Linked DNA regions of Azospirillum brasilense. The protein of the gene in region 2 binds, or shares a complex with, the protein of the main gene of each other region. Links are inferred from orthologs where the notes say so. Each region holds a gene or a part of one and is shown on either strand. Other genes may lie near its edges.

Region 1 (5,123 bases), 220 kb from region 2 along the record:
CAGTTCATCCGTCAAGACCAGCTTGGCGCGCAGGATGTTGTCGAACTCCAGCCGGGCGGCTCCCTGTTCCGATTCGATGCACACGAGGCCGTCTTCGACGCCCTTCAGCATGCCCTTGAAGCGCTTGCGGCCATCGACGGCGAGCCGGGTCTCCAGCTTGGCCTCGAAACCGGCGAAACGCTCGAAATCCTTCAGACGGGTCAGCGGCCGGTCGATGCCGGGCGAGCTGACCTCCAGCGTGTAGGCGCTCTTGATCGGATCTTCAACGTCGAGCACCGCGGAGATCGCGCGGCTGATGTCGGCGCAGTCTTCGACCGTCATGGGCGCGCCGTCGGCGCGTTCCGCCATGACCTGCAGAACCATGCGCTGCCCACCGGTCAACTGCACACGCACGAGTTCGTAGCCCATGGCCTCGACCGACGGCGTGATGATCTGCTCGATACGACCGGTTGCTTCCATTCCACCTGACCCGCCCCCGCGGTCTCCCCTGGCACAGCGCCCTGGGACCAACACGGGGATGCCATACGCTGATAAAAAAATAAGTGGGCCAAAGCCCACCCGCAAAGCGTCCCGCCGGCCCGGTTTCCCGAGCCGCCGATCCGTATGGGTTCATGCGGTGAATATAGACATTCCGGAGCAGGCCGCAAGCGCTTTTCCGCAAGGTCCTATGCCCGGCGCTTGGTGGGCGGGTCCGGCCAGGGTAACGTCAAGCCCGCGGCGGCCTTTGCGCCGTGCGGAAAACTGCCCGTGGAGGCCGCTCACCATGATTCTCGAAATGGCTCTCCTGACGGTCAAACCCGGCCAAGGCCCGGCCTTCGAACGGGCGATGGCCGAGGCTCAGCCTCTCATCGCGGCGACTCCCGGCTTCCTCGGGCTGGACCTGCGGCCCTGCCTGGAGGCGGCCGACCGCTACCTTCTGCTCGTCCGCTGGGAGAGGCTGGAGGACCATACCGACAGCTTCCGCGGGTCCGACCGCTACGCCCGCTGGAAGGCCCTGCTCCACCATTTCTACGACCCGTTCCCGGTGGTGGAGCATTATGGCGAGCCGGTGGTGTCTACCCCCGCGCCTTGCGGATGAAGCGCAGGAAGACCGGCTTGCGCCCGGCCTCGATGGCCTTTTCCTCATAGCGGGTGGGCGGCCAGTCCGCGATGCGGTGGCGCCAGTCGGACGGGCCGCGGGCGGTCCATTCGAAATCGGGGTGGCGGACCGTGTGCTCCAGCATCCAGCGCACCAGCCCCATGTCGTCGCTGGCCAGACGCAGCTCGGCTCCGTCCTTCAGGACACGCGCGAGGCGCGGCAGATTGTCCGGTCCGATGAAGCGGCGCTCCCAATGGCGCTTCTTCGGCCAGGGATCGGCGAACAGCACGAAGGCGCGCCCGATGGAGGCGTCGGGCAGGGCGTCGAGCAGCGGACGGGCGTCGTCCGGGAGGACACGGACATTGTCCTGCACGCCCTCGTCATCCACCAGCTTGAGCAGGCCGGCCACGCCGTTGATGAAGGGCTCCGCCCCGATCACCCCGACGTCGCGGTTGTTCGCCGCCTGCCACGCCATGTGGTGGCCGCTGCCGAAGCCGACCTCCAGCCAGACGTCCCGCATCGGGTTGGCGAAGAGGGCGTGGGGATCGATGCGGTCGCCCGGCTGCGGCACCGGGATTTCCAGCGACGGCAGGAGCCCGTCGAGCAGTTCGGTCTTGCGCTTGCGGAGCGGACGCCCCTTGCGCCGCCCGTAGAGCCTCTTGGACGAGTCCAGGAAGGAGTCGGTCATCGTGACAGCAGGGTCCCAAAACGAACGCAGGGGCCGGCTGGCCCCTGCATCCCGGACCATCGGGTCCGGTCTTGGAAGAAGCCGCTCTTAGAAGAAGGCGGCGCGCAGATCGTTGACGAGATCGGTCTTCTCCCAGGAGAAGCCGCCGTCGGCCTCCGCCTCGCGGCCGAAGTGGCCATAGGCGGCGGTGCGGGCGTAGACCGGACGGTTCAGGCCCAGATGCGTGCGGATGCCGCGCGGGCTGAGGTCGACCAGCTTCTGCAGGATCTCCGACAGCCGGTCCTCGTCCACCTTACCGGTGCCGTGGGTGTCGACATAGACCGACAGCGGCTTCGACACGCCGATGGCGTAGGAGAGCTGGATCGTGCAGCGGTCGGCCAGGCCAGCGGCGACCACGTTCTTGGCCAGATAGCGCGCCGCGTAGGCGGCCGAACGGTCGACCTTGGTCGGGTCCTTGCCGGAGAAGGCGCCGCCGCCGTGCGGAGCGGCGCCGCCGTAGGTGTCCACGATGATCTTGCGGCCGGTCAGGCCGGCGTCGCCGTCCGGACCGCCGATGACGAAGCGGCCGGTCGGGTTGACGTAGAAGTTCGCCTCGTCGCACATCCAGCCGGCGGGCAGGCAGTTGAGGACGTGCGGGCGGACGATCTCGCGCACCTGCTCCTGGGTCAGGCCGTCGGCGTGCTGGGTCGAGACGACCACCGCGGTGGCGCGCACCGGCTTGCCGTTCTCGTACTGCAGCGTCACCTGGCTCTTGGCGTCGGGGCCGAGCTGCGGGGCGGCGCCGGAGTGGCGCGCCTCGGCCAGCGACTTCAGGATGGCGTGGCTGTAATAGATCGGCGCCGGCATCAGGGCCGGGGTCTCGTTGCAGGCGTAGCCGAACATGATGCCCTGGTCGCCGGCGCCCTCGTCCTTCTCACCCGCGGCGTCGACGCCGACCGCGATGTCGGCGGACTGCGAATGGACGAAGCACTTGACGTCCATCTTCTCCCAATGGAAGCCGTCCTGCTCGTAGCCGATGTCCTTCACCGCGGCGCGGGCAACCTGGACCAGCATGTCGGGGGTGATGCTCTCCGGCCCGCGCACCTCACCAGCCAGAACGATCTGGTTGGTGGTCGCCAGCGTTTCCACCGCCACGCGGGCGTAGGGATCGTGCGACAGATACAGATCGACGATGGCGTCGGAGATGCGGTCGCACACCTTGTCCGGATGGCCTTCGGACACGGACTCGCTGGTGAACACGTAGTTGAGCTTGGCCACGACGAACCTCGGCAATGGGCGGGGGCTATTCAACAAAAGCAAATTGGGAGACCGGCGCAGCACCCACGGAAAGCCAGTCATTTTCCGTATGTGACAAGCTTTGCGTTCCAGGTCAAGCGATCTCCCTGGGGTTGGGGGAGACCGGCGGAAATTCGCCCTAGAACGACATCGGGGAACGGGCCGGAGGGCCGCGTTCCCCAATCTTCCTGCCGTCCGGATTGCTTCCGGTTGTTCGGCTCAGGTCTCTAAACCGTGTTATTCGGCCGCTTCGACGATGCCGGAATTGGCAACGGCCTTGGTCAGCTCGAACAGGCGCTTGCGCACCGACGGGTCGTTGATGCGGTAGTAGGCGCGCACCAGCTCCAGCGTCTCGCGCTTGGCCATCGGATCGGGCTCGTAGCCGCCCGAACGCTCCTCGAAGCCGGCGGCGGCGCCCTCGTCGTCGTCAACCGGGGCCGCGGCGGCTTCCGCGGGCATGTCGTCGAAGAAGAAGGAGACCGGCACGTCCAGGACGCGGCTGAGGTCGAACAGGCGCGACGCGCCGATGCGGTTGGCGCCGCGCTCGTACTTCTGCACCTGCTGGAAGGTCAGGCCGATGGCCTCGCCCAGCTTCTCCTGGCTCATTCCGAGAAGGGTCCGGCGCAACCGGACGCGGGAGCCGACGTGAACGTCGATCGGGTTCGGCTTGCCCGTCTTGGGGCGGCCGGCAGCGGCCCGGCGGCCCCGCGTTTCTGTTGCTGGCATTGCTCTAATTCCCTGAAACAGTTGTGCAACCTTGATACGACATATCCATGTATGCAGTCAAGGGCGCCCGAGCGCTCCCGATGCGCGTGATTGAAAAAAGAGTCTCGGTTGCGCTAACCGCGATGTCGTGCGCGCAGGCCCACCGCGAAACAGGTCAAGAGAAGCAACCCAAACGCGCCGTCGCCCACTCGTCCGTAGAGAGTGGGGGTGGGCAGCGCCTCCGGCAAGGCCGCATCGACCACACCCCTGCGACCAAGCGGCAGCATGGCGGTGACGCGACCGTGGGAGTCCACCACACCGGAGATGCCGGTGTTGGCGACGCGGACCAGCGGCATCCCCTCCTCCACCGCGCGGGTCCGGGCGATGGCAAAATGCTGGTGGGGGCCGGCGGTGTTGCCGTACCAGGCGTCGTTGGTCAGGTTGAGCATCCAGCGCGGCCGTCCGGCTCCATCGTCACCGCTGGGCAGAACGGCGCCGGGAAAGATCACCTCGTAGCAGATCAGCGGGCTGACCGGCGGCAGGCCCTTGAGATCGAGCGACACCGGGCCCGGCCCGGCGGAGAACTCCGCCCCGTTGCCGGCGATCGCCCCGACCGGCAGCCAGCGGCGCAGCGGCATGTATTCGCCGAAGGGCACGAGGTGGAACTTGTCGAAGCGCCCCGTCACCGCCCCGCTGCCGTCGACCGCCGCCAGGCTGTTGTAATAGAGCGGCTCGCCCTCCGGCCCGGCCTCCATGCGCGGCACCCCGGTGATGAGCAGCCCGCCGGGCGGGGTGACGGAGCCCAGCGCCTGACGCAGGCGGGCGTCCTGGTCGAGGAACAGGGGCACGGCGGTCTCCGCCCAGATCACATGGGTGACCGGCTCGGTGGCCATGGAGTCCGTGGAGGGGGCCACGGAGAGTTCCATCTGCTGCTGGACGTTGCGCACCCGCTCGCCCGCCGCCCATTTCAGCCGCTGGTCGATGGCCGGCTGGACGAGCCGCAGCCGCACGCCCGGAACCGTCGCGTCCGACGCCCCGGCCAGCCGCAGCCCGCCCCAGGCGCCCAGCGCCGCGAACAGCGCCAGCCCGGCGGCCAGCGCCCCCCAGGCGCGGCGGCGCGGCACCGCCGGATCGGCCAAGGACGCCGGCAGCGACGCCACCAGCACGGTCAGCAGGCTGAGGCCGTAGACGCCGATCAGCGAGACGCCCTGCAGAACCGGCAGGACGCCCGTCCAGCCATAGCCGATGAGATTCCACGGGAAGCCGGTGAAGACATGGCCGCGCAGCCATTCGAACAGCGCCCAGGAGGCGGCGAACAGGACCGCTTTCCACAGCCCCTGCCCCATCCCCCTGCACCGCAGCATCCAGACCAGCAAC
Region 2 (16,567 bases):
TTCGGCGACCTGCACGGCACGACGCTGGGCGTGCGCGACCTGCCGCCGCATCTGATCAACGCCGTGCTGGCCATCGAGGATCGGCGCTTCTACTCGCATTTCGGCGTCGACCCCATCGGTCTGGCCCGCGCGCTCTACGTCAACTGGCGGTCCGGGCGCTCGGCGCAGGGCGGCTCCACCATCACCCAGCAGCTCGCCAAGAACCTCTTCCTGACGCCCGAGAAGTCTCTGAAGCGCAAGATCCAGGAAGCCATGCTGGCGCTGTGGCTGGAGCACCGCTTCACCAAGGACCAGATCCTCACCGCCTATCTGAACCGCGTCTATCTGGGGGCGGGCACCTTCGGCGTGGACGCGGCGGCGCGCACCTATTTCGGCAAGCCGGCGACCCAGCTCGACCTGCGGGAATCGGCGATCATCGCCGGCCTGCTGAAGGCGCCCTCGCGCTACGCCCCGACCTCCAACCCGGACGAAGCGGCGGAGCGGTCGCGCGTCGTGATGGGCGCCATGGTCGACGCCGGCTTCATCACCGCGCAGGAGCTGGAGGCGGCGCGCAGCGCCCCGCCGTCGGCCAAGCGCAAGCCGGGCGGCGACGGGCGCTATTTCGCCGATTGGGTGACGGAGCTGGTCTCCGCCTTCGTCGGCTCCGGCCACGGCGACGTGGTGGTGCGCACGACACTGGACCTCAAGCTGCAGCGCGCGGCGGAGCAGCGGCTGGAGGAGATCCTGGCCGGCCCCGGTGCGGCCGCCAACGCGCGCCAGGGCGCGTTGGTCGCCATGACCACCGACGGCGCGGTGCGCGCCCTGGTCGGCGGGCGGGACTACGACAACAGCGAGTTCAACCGCGCCACCCAGGCGATGCGCCAGCCCGGTTCGGCCTTCAAGCCCTTCGTCTATCTGGCGGCGCTGGAGGCCGGCTGGTCGCCCGACAGCCCGGTCGAGGACGCCCCGGTCCGCATCGGCACCTGGAGCCCCGGCAACTATGACGGCAAGTTTCGCGGCACCATCACCATGGCCAACGCGCTGGCCCATTCGTCCAACACCGCGACCGTGCGCATCATCGACCGCATCGGGGTGGAGCGGGTGCGCCGGGTGGCGGCCGGGCTGGGCATCAACTCGCCGCTGGGCAAGGACCTGTCGCTGGCGCTTGGCACCAGCGAGGTCAACCTACTGGAGCTGACCCGCGGCTACGCCGGCATCGCCAACCGCGGCGCCCCGGTCTGGCCCTACGCCATCACCGAGATCAGGGACCGCGACGGCAACGTCCTGTACCGGCGGCAGGCCGGCGGCTCCGTCCCGGTGGTCGACCCGGCGCACGCGGTGCAGCTCACCCGCATGATGACCGGAGTCATCGAGTATGGCACCGGCAAGTCGGCGAAGCTCGACCGCCCGGCGGCGGCCAAGTCGGGCACCACCCAGGATTACCGTGACGCCTGGTTCGTCGGCTTCACCGCCGACCTCGTCGCCGGGGTGTGGTTGGGCAACGACAACAACGCCGAGATGAAGCGGGTCACCGGCGGCTCGTTGCCGGCCAAGCTGTGGCAGGGCTTCATGCTGGACGCCCACGCCGGCCGCCCGCCCCGCCCCCTGCCGGGGATGGAGGGCGCCCCCGCCTATGTCGCCTCCGGCATCGCGGTGCCCGCCCGCGCCACCCCGGCGGCGGCCCCGGCGCCCGCGCGCGGTTCGTCGGGGGGCGGCGTGGCCTCCGGCATCGGTTCGCTGATCGAAAGCCTGACCGGCAAGGGCAGCGCGCCGCAGGTGCAGTACGACTACGGCAATCCGGTGCGGTGAAAAGCCCTCGCCCCCCTGGGGAGAGGGTTGGGTGAGGGGATTTACGCCCGGCAGGGCGGAGAAGACGTCCTTTGTTTGACAAAGTGGGTCGCCTTCGGCGCCCCCTCATCCTGACCTTCTCCCCAGGGGGGAGAAGGAAAAGAGGGTCTATCAGCCTCCCAAATACCCCAGCATGCCCTTTCCCACCCGCGTGCCCATGGCGAAGCAGCCCTGGAGGAGGTAGCCGCCGGTCGGCGCCTCCCAATCCAGCATCTCCCCGGCGACGAAGGTGCCCGGCAGGCGGGTCAGCATCAGCGACGCGTCCAGCTCCGCCAGCCGGACGCCGCCGGCGGTGGAGATGGCGCGCTCGATGGGCCGCACGCCGGTCAGCACCATCGACAGGGACTTGATGTGGCGGGCCAGCGCCGCCGGGTCGGACAGTTCCGACGCCGGGGTGAACTCGCGCAGCAGGGCGGCGCGCGGGCCGGTCAGCGACAGGGACTTCTTCAGGAAGGTGGACAGCGATTCCGCGCCGCGGCGGCGCAGCCGTTTGGCGATCGCCGACTCCGGCAGGTCCGGCATCAGGTCGATGGTCAGGGCGGCCCAGCCCTCGCGTTCGATGGCGTCGCGCAAGGGGGCGCTCAGCGCGTAGACGGCGCCGCCCTCAATGCCGGTTTCGGTGATGACGAACTCGCCCTTCAGCCGCCGGTCGCCGAAGGCGAGGCCGACGCTCTTGACCGGCTGGCCGGCAAAGCGTTCGCGCAGGTGATCGGACCAGGGCACCTCGAAGCCCATGTTGGACGGGCGCAGCGGCGCAATGTCCACCCCGCGCGCGGCCAGAAGTTCCGTCCAGGCGCCGTCGGAACCGGTGCGCGGCCAGCTCGCCCCGCCCAGCGCCAGCAGCGTGGCGCGCGGGGCGACGGTGGTCGCGGGGCCGTCGCCGCGCTGGACGCGCAGCGCGCCGGACGCGTCCCAGCCCAGCCAGCGGTGGCGGGTGTGCAGGGTGACGCCCAGCCCCTCCAGCCGGCGCAGCCACGCCCGCACCAGGGTGGAGGCCTTCATCTGCACCGGGAAGACGCGCCCGCTGGAGCCGACGAAGGTCTCGATCCCCAGCCCCGCCGCCCAATCGCGCAGGTCCGTCGGGGTGAAGCCGGCCAGCAGATCGGCGAACAGCGGGCTCTGCGCGCCGTAGCGGGCGGTGAAGGCGTCCAGCGGTTCGGAATGGGTCAGGTTCAGCCCGCCGCGCCCGGCCAGCAGCAGCTTGCGCGCCGGGGTGGGCATCCGTTCATAGACGGCGACCGAGCGGCCCGCGGCGGCGATGACCTCCGCCGCCATCAGCCCGGCCGGGCCGGCGCCGATGATCGCAACGTCGGGAGAAAATGCGGTGTCAGGGGCGTCGGTCATCGGGTCCCCCGAAGGGCGGAAGGATGTCGACCGGTCCCGTCCGGGCCACCGCTGGGAAGCGGCAAGCGGGGACGGGACCGGGGCACTCAAGAAGCGGGAATCGGCGGCGCGGGACCGGATCAGTCCGCGTCGTCCTCCTGGGCCACCTCGTCGGCAAGGTCGTTGGCCATGTCGGCGAAATAGCCCGCGTCCACCTCCAGCCCGTTCTCCTCGCAGATCCGCATGAAGATGCGGTAGGCGTGCAGGATCGCGACGTCGAGAACGACGAGGTCGCCCTCCTCGCTGTGCTTGTCGGTGACGCCACGCTCCTGGAGCGTGCCGACGATGTCGTGAGAGGCGGCCTGAAGCACCGCTTCCATGGCTTGTTTGTGCAGGGTCGACATCGCGGGGGTCCTCTTTCTCAAGTGGTCGTCTGCCGTCGGGCGCGGCGCGTTCAACGCCGGCCCGTGGTAGAAAACCCCTCTTAGCAGCTTCGGGTTCTCGCCGCAGCGATCATCGCGCGCTGTCTTTCGCATGGCTCTGCAGATAGGTCAGCAGCAGGCGGCCCTCCTCCTCGTCCAGCCGGGTCAGCCGCTTCATGGCGTTCATCTTGCCGATCCAGGCGTTCGCGTCGAAGTCGGCCGGCGGGTGCGGCGCGTGGCAGAGCGAGCAGTTGGCGTCGTAGACCCGCGCGCCGTAATCCCACAGCGCGCCGAGCGTGCCCACATAGCCGCCCGCCCCGGTCCAGGCGGTCAGGCGGACCTCCGTCCACTCCTGTTCGGTCTCCGGATCGGTGACGCTGCGCAGCGCCTCTGCCTGCCCTGCTGCCGCCGCGTTCAGCTTGACCGTGGTGATGCGCTTGCCCGGCCGGGCGTAGAGCGTCTGGGCGGAACTGCCCCGCTGCCAGCCGGTGATCTCCACCTTCAGAGCGCCGCCTTCCGTTGCCAAAACCTTCACCGGAGTCGCCGCGGCGATCTCGCCGTCCCCGGCGCTCCCAGGGGTCGGCGGCGCGCCGTACAGGGCGAGGCTGGTCAAGGCGTAGGCGGTGTCGCCGGGCTTCAGGGCCAGCGCCTTCGCCTGATCCGACAGGCCGGCAAAGAACTGGCGATGACCGGCGGTCACGTCGGGAAAGCTGTGGGCGATGCCCTTGTGGCAATCGATGCAGGTCTTGCCGGCCTTCTCCGCCCCTTCCATGGCGCTGGCCGCCTTCGGCGTCTGCTTGTGGAAGTCCATGGCGCCGAAGGAATGGCAGTTGCGGCATTCCTGGCTGTCGGTGGCCCGCATGCGGTCCCATTCGCGGCGCGCCAGCGTGTGGCGCTTGGCCTCGAACTTCTCCTTGGTATCAATGGAGCCGATGAGCCAGTGATACAGCTCTCCCGACGCCTGCACCTTGCGGATCACCTTGTGCGTCCAGTCGCGCGGGACGTGGCAGTCGGCGCAGGTCGCCCTTACGCCGGAAGCGTTCTGGTAGTGCGGCGAGGCCGTGTACTCGACATACACGGTGTCGCGCATCGCGTGGCAGGAGACGCAGAACTCCATGCGGTTGGTCGCTTCCATCGCGGTGTTGAAGCCGCCCCAGCCGACCACCCCGACGACGACGCCCACCAGACCGGCCAGCGCGAGCGTCCCGAAGCCCCCCGCCGTCTTCCATCCCCACCGCATGTCGATACCCTGCAACCATCCTCAAGAAAAGGAATGGGGACGGGCCGCCCCAACGACGCCCGGCCCCATCCAACCCTCAACCCGTCAGTCGAAGGGATGCGGCTTCGGCGTCTTGTCCGTGGACGGCGGCAGGATCGGCAGAGCGAAGCTCGGCTGGTCACCGGTCAGCGTCTTCAGGAAGGCGACGATCTTGGCGTTCTCGTCGGTCGAGAACTTCTTGCCCAACTGGATGCGGCCCATGACGTCCACGGCGTCGGACAGGGTCGCGGCCTCGCCGTCGTGGAAGTAAGGGTAGGTCAGCGCGACGTTGCGCAGCGTCGGAACCTTGAAGTTGAAGCGGTCGGCCTCCTCCTTGGTCACCGCGATGCGGCCCTCGGCGGGGTTGTTGGTCTTGTAGGGCTCGACGACGCCCATCTTCTGGAAGGTGTTGCCGCCGACGGCCGAGCCGTTGTGGCAGGCGGTGCAGCCCGAGTCCTTGAACAGCTCGTAGCCTTCCAGCTCGACGGTGGTCAGGGCCTTCTTGTCGCCCTTCAGCCACTGGTCGAAGCGGGAGTTCGGCGTGACCAGCGTCTCCTCGAAGGCGGCGATGGCCTTGGTCACCTCCTCGATGGTGATCGTCGTCTCACCGAAGACCTCGGCGAATTCCTTCTGGTACTCGGGGATGGAGCGCAGCACCTCGACCGCCAGGGCGTGGGTGGAGCCCATCTCGCCGGGGTTGGCGATCGGGCCGCCGGCCTGCTCCTGCAGGGTCAGGGCGCGGCCGTCCCAGAACTGGGCCACGTTCAGGCTGGAGTTCAGCACGGTCGGCGAGTTGATCGGGCCCTGCTGCCAGTTGTGGCCGATGGAGGTCTTCAGGTTGTCGGTGCCGCCCATGGACAGGTTGTGGCACGAGTTGCAGGAGATGAAGCCGGACTTGGACAGCCGGGGATCGAAGTACAGCTTCTTGCCGAGTTCAACCAATCCGGGATTGGTGACCTTCGCCGCCTCGATCGGCGAAATCGGTTCGTCGGCGGCGAACGCGGGCACGCCGAAGGTGGCGACGGAGGCCGCCAGCATGGCCGCGAAGGACACGGCAGCACGCATGGACATCGCACTTCTCCCTTATCGAAGTTCTAATATTTTGGCTAATGCCTTGATGCAAAATGACAGTGGCACGCCGCGCTCTGGTGATACCAGTGACAGGCGTGTCGCGCGGCAATGCGCCGCATGTCCGTACACAAACTATGGCCACTCAAAACAATCTTCGATGCGGGCATGAAAAAGGGGCGGCGGGACAGCCCGCCGCCCCCATCGGGACGCCAACCGGTTGATGATCTTAGGTTGCGCCTAATCGGCAGCCGCCTGGCTGGCCATGCCGCCCTGCGCGCCGGCCGGCATCCCCTTCGCCACCTCGTCCGCCGTGGCGCGGTGGACCTTCACCGAACCGGTCCACTGGCCCCAGACCTTCGGGTCGATGGTGTCGCCGTTCTTGCCCAGCGATTTCAGCCGCTTCTGGTCCTCGTCGGTCAGCACCTGCTTGGGCAGGGGGGCCAAGCCGGCGACATCGGCGGCGGTCATGCCCAGCATGCCGGCGACACGGCTGCCATAGTCGTCATGAATCAGGAAGAAGTGCCAGAGCATCCGCTCCTGGACGTCGCGTTCGCACTGGCCGAGCAGCGTGCCCATGTTCAGGACCAGATCGTCGCGCTCCCAATCCATCATGGTGCAGTAGCGGGCGCGGGGCTGGACGTAGTCGTTGCGGCGCTCGATCACGCTGCGGGTCAGCCGGCCACGGATCTCCGGCGGGTTGTTCGGCTCCTCCCGCTGGGCTTCGCTGAGGCCGTTGTGGATGGACGGCTCGAAATTGACGTGCGGGTTCTGCCCCGGCGCCAGATCGCGCTGGTAGGACATCTGCCCGCCCGACAGGTTGGTGGCGACCGCCGCGTTCTTGGCCTGGTTGATCGGCAACTGCTGATAGTTGGGGCCGACCCGGTAGCGCTGCGTGTCGGAGTAGGAGAAGGTCCGCCCGACCAGCATCTTGTCGTCGGAGAAATCCAGCCCGTCGACCAGAACGCCGGTGCCCATGGCGATCTGTTCGTTCTCGTTGAAGAAATCCTCGACGTTGCGGTTCAGCGTCATCACGCCGACGTGGCGAAGCGGGAAGTCCGACTCCGGCCAGATCTTGGTGTCGTCCAGCGGGTCCCACTCCAGTTCGGGATGGTCGTGGTCCTCCATGACCTGGACATACATGTCCCACTGCGGGTAATCGCCCCGGTCGATGGCCTCGAAGAGATCCTTGGAGGCGGAGCCGAGATCCTGCCCCTGCACCTTCGCCGCCTCCTCCGCCGTCAGGCAGGCGACGCCGCAGCGCGGGTGGAAGTGGTACTTGACCAGCACCGTGTCGCCGTTGGCGTTCACCATCTTGTAGGTGTTCACGCCGAAGCCTTCCATGTGCCGGTAGTTGGCCGGAATCCCGCGCGGGCTGAACAGATGCGTCAGCATGTGCATGGATTCGGGCGTCTGGCTCATGAAGTCGAAGATGCGGTTCGGTTCCTGCCGGAAGGTCACCGGATCGGGCTTCAACGAATGGATGACGTCCGGGAACTTGATGGCGTCGCGGATGAAGAAGACGGCGAGGTTGTTGCCGACGAGGTCCCAGTTGCCGTCCTCGGTGTAGAACTTCACCGCGAAGCCGCGCGGATCGCGGGCCACCTCCGACGAATCGCGCCCGCCGATGACGGTGGAGAAGCGTATGGCCAGCGGGGTCTTCTTGCCGGCCTGTTGGAACAGCTTGGCACGGGTGTATTTGGAGGCCGGCTCGTCGCCGATCTTGCCCGTCGCTTCAAACTCGCCGTAGCAGACGAAGCCGCGGGCGTGGACCACGCGCTCCGGAATGCGCTCGCGGTCGAAATGGGAGATCTTTTCCAGGAACTGGTAATTCTCCAGCGTCGCCGGCCCGCGGGCCCCCACGGTGCGCTGGGATTGGTTGTTGGTGATCGGGTGGCCCTGACGGTTGGTCAGAGTCTTCGATTGGTCAGCCATCGCTTTCTCCCTGAACAGCAAGCCGTGCCGGCGCACCCCTGGGGCGTCCGGTTGGAAGGTCAACGTCCCTAGTTTGGAACCGTTCCAATCCAAAACGCCGGACGGCGACACCCTGTCCGTCAGGGAGATGCCCAAACGGAAAAGGGCGGCCCCGAGGGACCGCCCTTTCCGCAAACGTCGTGGATGACGTGAGCTATTAGAAGCCCATGCCGCCCATGTCGTCCATGCCACCCGGCATGCCGGCCGGAGCAGCCTTCTTCTCCGGCTTCTCAGCGATCATCGCCTCGGTGGTGATCAGCAGGCCGGCGATCGAGGCCGCGTCCTGCAGGGCGGTGCGAACCACCTTCACCGGGTCGATGATGCCGGCGGCGACCAGATCGGTGAACTCACCCTTCTGGGCGTCGTAGCCGAAGTTGGCGTCGTTCTGGTCCAGCAGCTTGCCGACCACGATCGAACCGTCGGTGCCCGCGTTGTAGGCGATCTGACGGACCGGGGCCTGCAGGGCGCGGCGGATGATCTCGATGCCGACGCGCTGCTCGTCGTTGACCGGCTTCAGGGCTTCCAGGGCCTTGGTGGCGTACAGCAGGGCGGTACCGCCGCCGGCGACGACACCCTCTTCCACCGCGGCGCGGGTGGCGTGCATGGCGTCGTCAACGCGGTCCTTGCGCTCCTTCACCTCGACCTCGGTGGCGCCGCCGACGCGGATGACGGCAACGCCGCCAGCCAGCTTCGCCAGACGCTCCTGCAGCTTCTCGCGGTCGTAGTCCGAGGTGGTCTCCTCGATCTGCGCCTTGATCTGGCCGATGCGGGCCTGGATGTCCTCGGCCGAGCCGGCGCCGTCGACGATGGTGGTGTTCTCCTTGGAGATCACGACCTTCTTGGCGGTGCCGAGCATGTCGATGGTGACGTTCTCGAGCTTGATGCCGAGATCCTCGGAGATGACCTGGCCGCCGGTCAGGATGGCCATGTCCTCCAGCATCGCCTTGCGGCGGTCACCGAAGCCCGGGGCCTTGACGGCGGCGACCTTCAGGCCGCCACGCAGCTTGTTCACGACCAGGGTCGCCAGGGCCTCGCCCTCGACGTCCTCGGCGATGATCAGCAGCGGACGCGAGGACTGCACGACGGCCTCGAGGACCGGCAGCAGGGCCTGCAGACCCGACAGCTTCTTCTCGTGGAGCAGGATGAACGGGCTCTCGAGGTCCGCGATCATCTTGTCGGCGTTGGTGATGAAGTACGGCGACAGGTAGCCGCGGTCGAACTGCATGCCCTCGACGACGTCCAGCTCGGTCTCGAGGCTCTTGGCCTCTTCCACCGTGATGACGCCCTCGTTGCCGACCTTCTCCATCGCCTGGGCGATCATCTTGCCGATCTCGGCTTCGCCGTTGGCGGAGATGGTGCCGACCTGGGCGATCTCGTCGTTGGTCGTGACCTTCTTGGCGCGGCCGCGGATGTCGGCCACGACGGTCTCGACGGCGAGGTCGATGCCGCGCTTCAGGTCCATCGGGTTCATGCCGGCGGCCACCGACTTCACGCCCTCGCGGACGATGGCCTGGGCCAGAACGGTCGCCGTGGTGGTGCCGTCGCCGGCCAGGTCGTTCGTCTTCGACGCGACCTCACGCACCATCTGGGCGCCCATGTTCTCGAACTTGTCCGACAGCTCGATTTCCTTGGCGACCGAGACGCCGTCCTTGGTGATGCGCGGAGCGCCGAAGGACTTCTCGATCACGACGTTGCGGCCCTTCGGACCCAGCGTCACCTTCACGGCGTCGGCGAGGATGTCCACACCGCGCAGCATCTTCTCGCGCGCGGAGGCGGAGAACTTAACTTCCTTGGCAGCCATTGCTCACTTCCTTGAAATTCGGGGGGTTGGATCGCTCAGCGCGGGCGGAGGCTCAGGCCTCGACGACGCCCATGATGTCGGATTCCTTCATGATCAGGAAATCCTCGCCCTCGATCTTCACCTCGGTGCCCGACCACTTGCCGAACAGGATGCGGTCGCCGGCCTTCACGTCGAGCGCAACGACCTTGCCGCTCTCGTCACGGGCGCCCGGACCCACCGCGACCACCTGGCCCTCCTGGGGTTTTTCCTTCGCGGTGTCGGGAATGATGATCCCGCCCTTGGTCTTGGTGTCGGACTCCAGACGCTTGACGACGACGCGGTCGTGCAGCGGACGGAACTTCATGGGGATGCCTCCAGGATCAAGGCTTATTGAAAGGATTGGCGCCGGGCTCGGGGCTGTTAGCACTCTCCCCCGGCGAGTGCCAGACAGCTAATCGAGCTGCGGTTTTGATTCAAGAGGGTCGTTGCGGCAATCGGTGCGATTCCTGGCAGCAGTCGCCCCGTCTTGCTGCTAATGCGTTGAAAAAGAAGAAAAATTTTTGTTGCCTGCCGCAGCCGCGAACGGCACACTTTCACAAAAGAATCATCAGGACGCAGCGGAAGGACGCCACCGGTTCCACCATCACGGAGGCAGAGCATGGCCAGTCTGGGTCTTCAGCTTCGCGATTACCGCCTGACCACGGCGGAGATTCTGTACCACATGCCGGACCACCCGCACCTGCTGCAGAGCTATCTCTGGCAAGAGTTGGACATCGCTCCCGGCTACCCGGTGCTGCGCCGGTTCCTCGATTTCTGGCAGGCCAACCTGGACGGCAAGCTGCATTCGGTGAAGCTGGCGACCCACCGCCTGATCACGCCCGGGGAAACCCGCGCGGTGGCCGCCGAATTCCGCTGGACCTGACGGCCCGCACACCTCCTCCACCGCGGGTAAATGTGAAAAAATAAACCATTATTAAGTGATTATCGCTTCCGATAGGCTTCCCCCTGCACGAACCGTCCGTGCCGATGCACGTCCACGACAAGCTGGGGGAATGACGAACATGACGACGCCGGTTTGCGAAGAAGCGGTCAACCTCGTGAAGCACTTCGAGGGTCTTTACCTCAACGCCTATCTGTGCCCGGCGGGTGTGCCGACCATCGGCTACGGCCACACCGCCGGGGTCGAGCTGGGGCAGAGCATCACCTCCGCCCAGGCCGACGATTTCCTGAAGTCGGACCTGACCTCCGCCGCCGCCCAGGTGGACAAGCTGGTCACCGTCGCGCTGAACCCGGACCAGCGCGGCGCGCTGGCCTCCTTCGTGTTCAACCTGGGGGCCGGCAGCCTGCAATGCTCGACCCTGCTGCGCCTGCTGAACCAGGGCGACTACGAAGGCGCCGCCGGCCAGTTCGGCCGCTGGGTCTACGCCACGGTCAACGGGGTCAAGACGCAGCTTCCGGGTCTGGTGAAGCGCCGGGCCGCCGAGGCCGACCTGTTCGAAAGCGCCACCACGCCGCTGCCCCAGGCGGCGGTCAGCACCGCCACGGGCGCGTGACGCAGACCCCCTCTCCCGCCCCGGGAGAGGGAAGGGGCCCACGCGCAGCGTGGGAAGGGTGAGGGTGATGCCAAGGATCAGCGCCTTGATTCTCGACCTTACCCTCACCCGGCGCCTTCGGCGCCACCCTCTCCCGGGACGGGAGAGGGGAAAGAACGTCTCCCCCTCACCCCTTCCGCTGGCCGGTCAACCGCAGGCCGCGGTCGATCCATTGGGCGGTCAGCTTTTCCTGGACGGCGTTCTGGCGCAGCCGCTGGTTCAGGTTGGCGAAGTCCACGCGGTCCAGGCTCTGGTCCTGGTTGAAGCAGGAGAAGACCACCGTTTCCTCGCCGGTCGCCGGGTCGGTGTGCCGTTGCAGGCACTGGGCGCAGATCTCCTTCATCATGCATTGCATGGGCGAGTTGATGGAGCCGATGGCCGCGTGGCCGGGCTTCAGGTAGGGCTTCAGCACGCCGTGCCGGGCCGCCCCCACCGCCGCCATCATGCGGTCGGAGCCGATGGCGACGATGCGGTCCACTGTCTCCAGCGGGATGTCCGCCGGCCCCAGCCCGCCCGCCGCGTAGGCGCGCATGGCCTCCACGATGTTCCCGACGAAACTCAGATCGCCGGGGCGCGTCGGCGTGAATCCCGGCGCCTCGTCGCAGCACCAGACGACGCGATCGGCCGCGGCCTCGATCTGGTCGGTCTTGTAACGGTCCTCCATCCGCTTGTAGCCGGCGAAGTAGACGACGCGGTTGCCGCGCGCCCGGCAGGCCTGCCCGATGGAAAAGAGCACCGCGTTGCCCAAGCCGCCGCCGACCAGCGCCACCGTCTCCCCCTCCGGGATTTCGGTCGGGGCGCCGGTCGGCCCCATCACCACCACCGGGTCGCCGGGCTTCAAAAGGGCGCAAAGGTCGGACGAGCCGCCCATCTCCAGGACGATCAGCGAGAGCAGCCCGGCGTCCTTGTCCACCCAGGCGCCGGTCAGGGCCAGCCCCTCCATCGCCAGCGTGGTCCGGCCGATCCGTTGCGCCAGCGTTTCGAAATTCTGCAGCCGGTAGAACTGTCCGGGTTCGAAACGGCGCGCCGCAGCCGGGGCCTTCACCACCACCTCCACGATGGTCGGGGTCAGGCGGTTGACGCTGTGCACCAGGGGCCGCAGGTCGGCGTTCAGGCGCCGCACCAGAGCGTCCGGCGTCACCGAACTGGGCGCCCGGCGGGCCAGCGCCCGGCTGACCACCGGATAGCCGCGCTTCGCCCCGCCCATCGCCTTCACCACGTTGCCGGCGAAGGACGGGTGCAGGTCGCCGAAGAAGCTGAGGAACCGCCCGTCGGGCGCCCGCGCCATCAGCACATGGGCCTGGCTCGGCTTGGCCTGCCGCTCCGGGGTCACCGGTCGGCCGTCCTCGTCGATGGCGCGGAAGCAGCGTCCGTCCAGTTCCACCCACTCCGGTTCCTCGCGGGCCAGGACGGTGTTCGGCTGGGTGCCGGCGGCGACCAGGATGGTGCGGGCGGGAAGCCGTGCGTCCACGGCGGCGGGCGCCACCACCCCGTCCGGCCCGACCGGGTTGATGGCAAGGTGAATGGCCCGCGCGGCGCCCGTCTCGTCGATCTCCACCCCGCGCGGGGCGGCGCATTCCAGGAAGCGGATGCCCTCGGCCAGACCGTGCGCCACCTCCTCGTGGTTCAGCGTGTAGCTGGGGCTGTCGATCAGCCGCCGTCGATAGGCGATGGTCGAACCGCCCCAGGATTGCAGCAGCGCCGCGACGCGCGGCTCGCGCCCCTGCTCCCCCGCTTCGAGACGCTCCGCCCGGATGGCGCGGGCGTGGGCCAGGAACTCGTCGGCCAGTTCGGCCTCGTCGGGCGTCCAGCGGGCGCGCACCGCGGTCTCCCCCCGCTCGGCCGCCAGGACCTCGTAGCGGGAGAGGAACTTCTCGACCTGGACGGGGTAGTAGGCCAGCGCCTCCGTCGCCGTGTCGATGGCGGTCAGCCCGCCGCCGATCACCACGATGGGCAGCCGGACCTGCAGGTTGGCGATGCTGTCCGGCTTGGCCGCTCCGGTCAGTTGCAGCCCCATCAGGAAGTCCGAGGCCTGCCGCACCCCGCGGGCCAGCCGGTTCGCCATCGGCACGACGGTCGGCTTGCCCGCCCCCATGCACAGCGCGATGTGGTCGAAGCCCAGCTCCAGCGCCCCGTCGATGGTCAGCGTGCCGCCGAAGCGCACCCCGCCGATGATCGTCATGCGCGCCCGGCGTTCCAGCAACAGCCGGATCACCTTCAGGAAATTCTTGTTCCAGCGCACGGTGATGCCGTATTCGGCGACGCCGCCGAAGCCGGCCATCACCCGCTCGTCCAGCCGGTCGTAGAGGTCGCGCACGTCGCGGATCGGCCGGAAGGGCACCCGCGTGCCGCTGGGCAGGACGCCGGAGAGGTCGGCGGGCAGCGGCTCGATCTTCAGCCCGTCGATGCCGACCACCGTGTGGCCGTCGTTCATCAGATGGTGGGCCAGCGTGAAGCCCGCCGGCCCCAGCCCGGCCACCAGCACCTTGTAGCCGCTGTCCGGCCGCATCAGCGGGCGGCGCAGGTCCAGCGGGTTCCAGCGGGTCAGCAGGCTGTAGATCTCGAAGCCCCAGGGCAGTTCCAGCACGTCCTTCAGCGTGCGGGTTTCCGCCTGCGGGATGTCCACCGGTTCCTGTTTCTGATAGATGCAGGCCTTCATGCAGTCGTTGCAGATGCGGTGGCCGGTGGCCGCGCACATCGGGTTGTCGACCACCACCACGGCCAGCGCCCCGATGGGCACACCCTCGGCCTTCAGCGCGTGCATCTCGGAAATCTTCTCTTCCAAGGGGCAGCCGGCCAGCGCGACGCCGAAGGCGCTCTTTTGGAACTCCCCGGTCTTGCGGTCGCGCAGCCCCTTGGAGCAGCTGTCCTTGCCCTGGTTGTGGCACCAGATGCAGTAGTTGGCCTCGTCCAGCGCCCCGGCCAGATCGGTGCCGGGGTCGGTCAGGTGGAAGCCCTGACGCTCGCGGCATGCCTCGTCGGGCAGGCGCATCATGGTGACGCCGTGCACCTCCACCGTCTCCACGGGGACAAGACGCTGCGGGTCGGTGCGGTGCGGCACCTGGAACAGCACGCCGCCGCCGTGCCGGGCGCGCCCGGCCTCGCTGAACACCGCCCAGGCGGCGTATTGGGCGGCGCTGTCGAGCTGGTCGGCGTGGGCCGCCTCGTCCTCCATCCAGGCCAGCACCTGACGGGCGAAGGCGGCCTCGGTCAGCGGGCCGCCCAGCCAGTCCTCCAGCCGCGCGGCCAGTTCCGCCCCGTCGAGCGCCGCCACCGCCTCCGGCCTCACCGCCTTGGCGGCGCGGCGCTGAACGAACAGGCGCTTGGCGGTGTAGAGCGGCGCCAGCGCCGTGTGGCGGGCGCGCAGCTCGTCGAGCGCGGCGCGGACGCCGAACAGCTCGCCGATGAAATCCTCGGCGTGGGGGGCGAGCGCGATCAGAAGGTCGCTTTCCGCCTTGGCCTCCAGCCGGTCGGGCTGGGCGCGGGCGGAGAGCAGCCGGTTGGCGAGCGCCAGGTCCGTGTCGGACAGCCGGGCGAGGAAGGCGCGGTCGAGCCGGGCCAGCCCGTCCTGCCCGTAAAGCTCGTGGAACGACAGGCCGAAGCCGAGGGTGAGGTCCGCCATCGCCGCCCCGCATCCGAAGCCGTTGGTAAGACTGATATTTGTAACACCCGCGGCGCGCCGCCTTCACCCGAAACCGATGTCCCTGGCCGCGGGGTAACCCGTGTCCGTTTGACGCAGCCGGCGCCGCACCCCACATGAGCCGGAAGCCCCTACCCCGCCGGAACTTTTCCGCACCATCCGGAGCCGCCCGTCCGTGACCGACATCACCGCCCCCGCCCTCGCCGGGAAAGACGTCCGCGACCCCGCCTCCACCCGTCCCATCGCCTATTGGCTTCTCGTCTGCTGCGCGATGGTCTTCGCCATGGCGGTGATCGGCGCCATCACGCGCCTGACCGAGTCCGGCCTGTCGATGGTGGAGTGGAAGCCGCTGATCGGCATCCTGCCGCCCTTGTCGGAGGCGGAATGGAACCGCGTCTTCGGCCTCTACCAGACCACGCCGGAGTTCCGCATCTACAATTCGGCGATGGATCTGGCGGCCTTCAAGCAGATCTTCTGGTGGGAGTGGTTCCACCGCTTCTGGGGCCAGCTGATCGGCTTCGTCTTCCTGATCCCCTTCCTGCGCTTCTGGGTCAACGGGCGCATCCCCGCCGACCTGTGGCCGAAGCTGGCCGGGCTGTTCCTGCTCGGCGGGCTCCAGGGGGTGATCGGCTGGTACATGGTCAAGAGCGGTCTGGTCGACCGCCCCGACGTCAGCCAGTACCGGCTGGCGCTGCATCTCGGCACGGCGATCGTGATCTACGGGCTGCTGCTGCGCACCGCGCTGGGGGTTCTCGACCCGCTGCCGCTGGCCGGCTGGGCGACCGAGTCCGGCCGGCTGCGCAAACACGCGCGCTGGGCCCTGGGGCTGACCGGCGTCACCATCGTCTGGGGCGCCTTCGTCGCCGGGACGGACGCCGGGCTGGCCTACAACACCTTCCCGCTGATGGCCGGCCACGTCATCCCGCCGGAGGTCGCCAACCTGACGCCCTGGTGGATCAATTTCTTTGAGAACACCGCGGCCATCCAGCTGACGCACCGGGCGCTGGCGCTGCTGACCGGCCTCGTGGTGCTCGGGCTCGCCCTGCGGGTGTGGGTGGCCCGTTTGCCGGGCCGCGCCGGGAGGGTGGCGCTGCTGACCGCGGCGATGGTGCTGGTCCAGATCGGGCTGGGCATCGCCACGCTGCTGAGCTTCGTGTGGATTCCGCTGGGCGCCGCCCATCAGGCCGGGGCGATCCTGCTGGTGTCCGGCCTGGTCTGGCTGCTGCACGAGCTGCGCCCGGTGCGCGTTCCGAAGCGCTGACGCCGGCCGATTCCCTCTCCCAGGACGGGAGAGGGAACGCTACCAACCTCAATCGTGCTTGCGGATGAATTCCCGCACCGCCGGCATGATGCTCTCGCGCCAGCGCCGGCCGTTGAAGATGCCGTAATGGCCGACGCCCTTCTGGAAATGGCGGGCGCGCATGCCGTCGGGCAGCGAGGCGCAGAGGCGGTGCGCCGACTCGGTCTGGCCGGGGGCGGAGATGTCGTCCAGCTCGCCCTCCACCGTCATCACGGCGGTCCGGCGGATCGCCGCCGGCTCCACCTTGCGCCCGCGCGACTCCATGGTGCCGTTGGCGAGCGAATGCTTCTGGAACACCGTCTCGATGGTCTGCAGGTAGAATTCCGCCGACAGGTCCATCACCGACAGATACTCGTCGTAGAAGCGGCGGTGCTGCTCCGCGG

The links.
Region 1: the proteins of groL (region 2) and metK are in contact, whole or in part, in a cryo-EM structure (PDB 8P4O), measured with the Escherichia coli proteins. The link is inferred for Azospirillum brasilense from one-to-one orthologs.

Annotation. Positions count from the first base shown.
Region 1 is NZ_CP032345.1:1,666,302-1,671,424, reverse strand. The notes cover bases 939-3,849. They hold metK (methionine adenosyltransferase), read right to left. Parts: upstream 3,024-3,849; coding sequence 1,854-3,023; downstream 939-1,853. Other genes in these bases: D3869_RS08105 (helix-turn-helix domain-containing protein), read right to left, coding at 3,279-3,767; trmB (tRNA (guanine(46)-N(7))-methyltransferase TrmB), read right to left, coding at 1,056-1,766; D3869_RS08120 (antibiotic biosynthesis monooxygenase family protein), read left to right, coding at 939-1,078. Outside these bases: ribosome maturation factor RimP, read right to left, coding at 1-459; more of D3869_RS08120, read left to right, coding at 764-938; lnt (apolipoprotein N-acyltransferase), read right to left, coding at 3,881-5,123. UniProt on the Escherichia coli protein: Catalyzes the formation of S-adenosylmethionine (AdoMet) from methionine and ATP.
Region 2 is NZ_CP032345.1:1,435,790-1,452,356, forward strand. The notes cover bases 7,352-10,322. They hold groL (chaperonin GroEL), read right to left. Parts: upstream 9,674-10,322; coding sequence 8,030-9,673; downstream 7,352-8,029. Other genes in these bases: D3869_RS07050 (catalase), read right to left, coding at 7,352-7,833; groES (co-chaperone GroES), read right to left, coding at 9,726-10,016; D3869_RS07065 (usg protein), read left to right, coding at 10,311-10,322. Also shown: D3869_RS07025 (transglycosylase domain-containing protein), read left to right, coding at 1-1,788; D3869_RS07030 (NAD(P)/FAD-dependent oxidoreductase), read right to left, coding at 1,939-3,171; D3869_RS07035 (hypothetical protein), read right to left, coding at 3,291-3,554; D3869_RS07040 (NapC/NirT family cytochrome c), read right to left, coding at 3,664-4,812; D3869_RS07045 (cytochrome-c peroxidase), read right to left, coding at 4,897-5,901; more of D3869_RS07050, read right to left, coding at 6,139-7,351; more of D3869_RS07065, read left to right, coding at 10,323-10,574; D3869_RS07070 (lysozyme), read left to right, coding at 10,714-11,205; D3869_RS07075 (pyridine nucleotide-disulfide oxidoreductase), read right to left, coding at 11,372-14,866; D3869_RS07080 (COX15/CtaA family protein), read left to right, coding at 15,060-16,145; D3869_RS07085 (polyhydroxyalkanoate depolymerase), read right to left, coding at 16,194-16,567.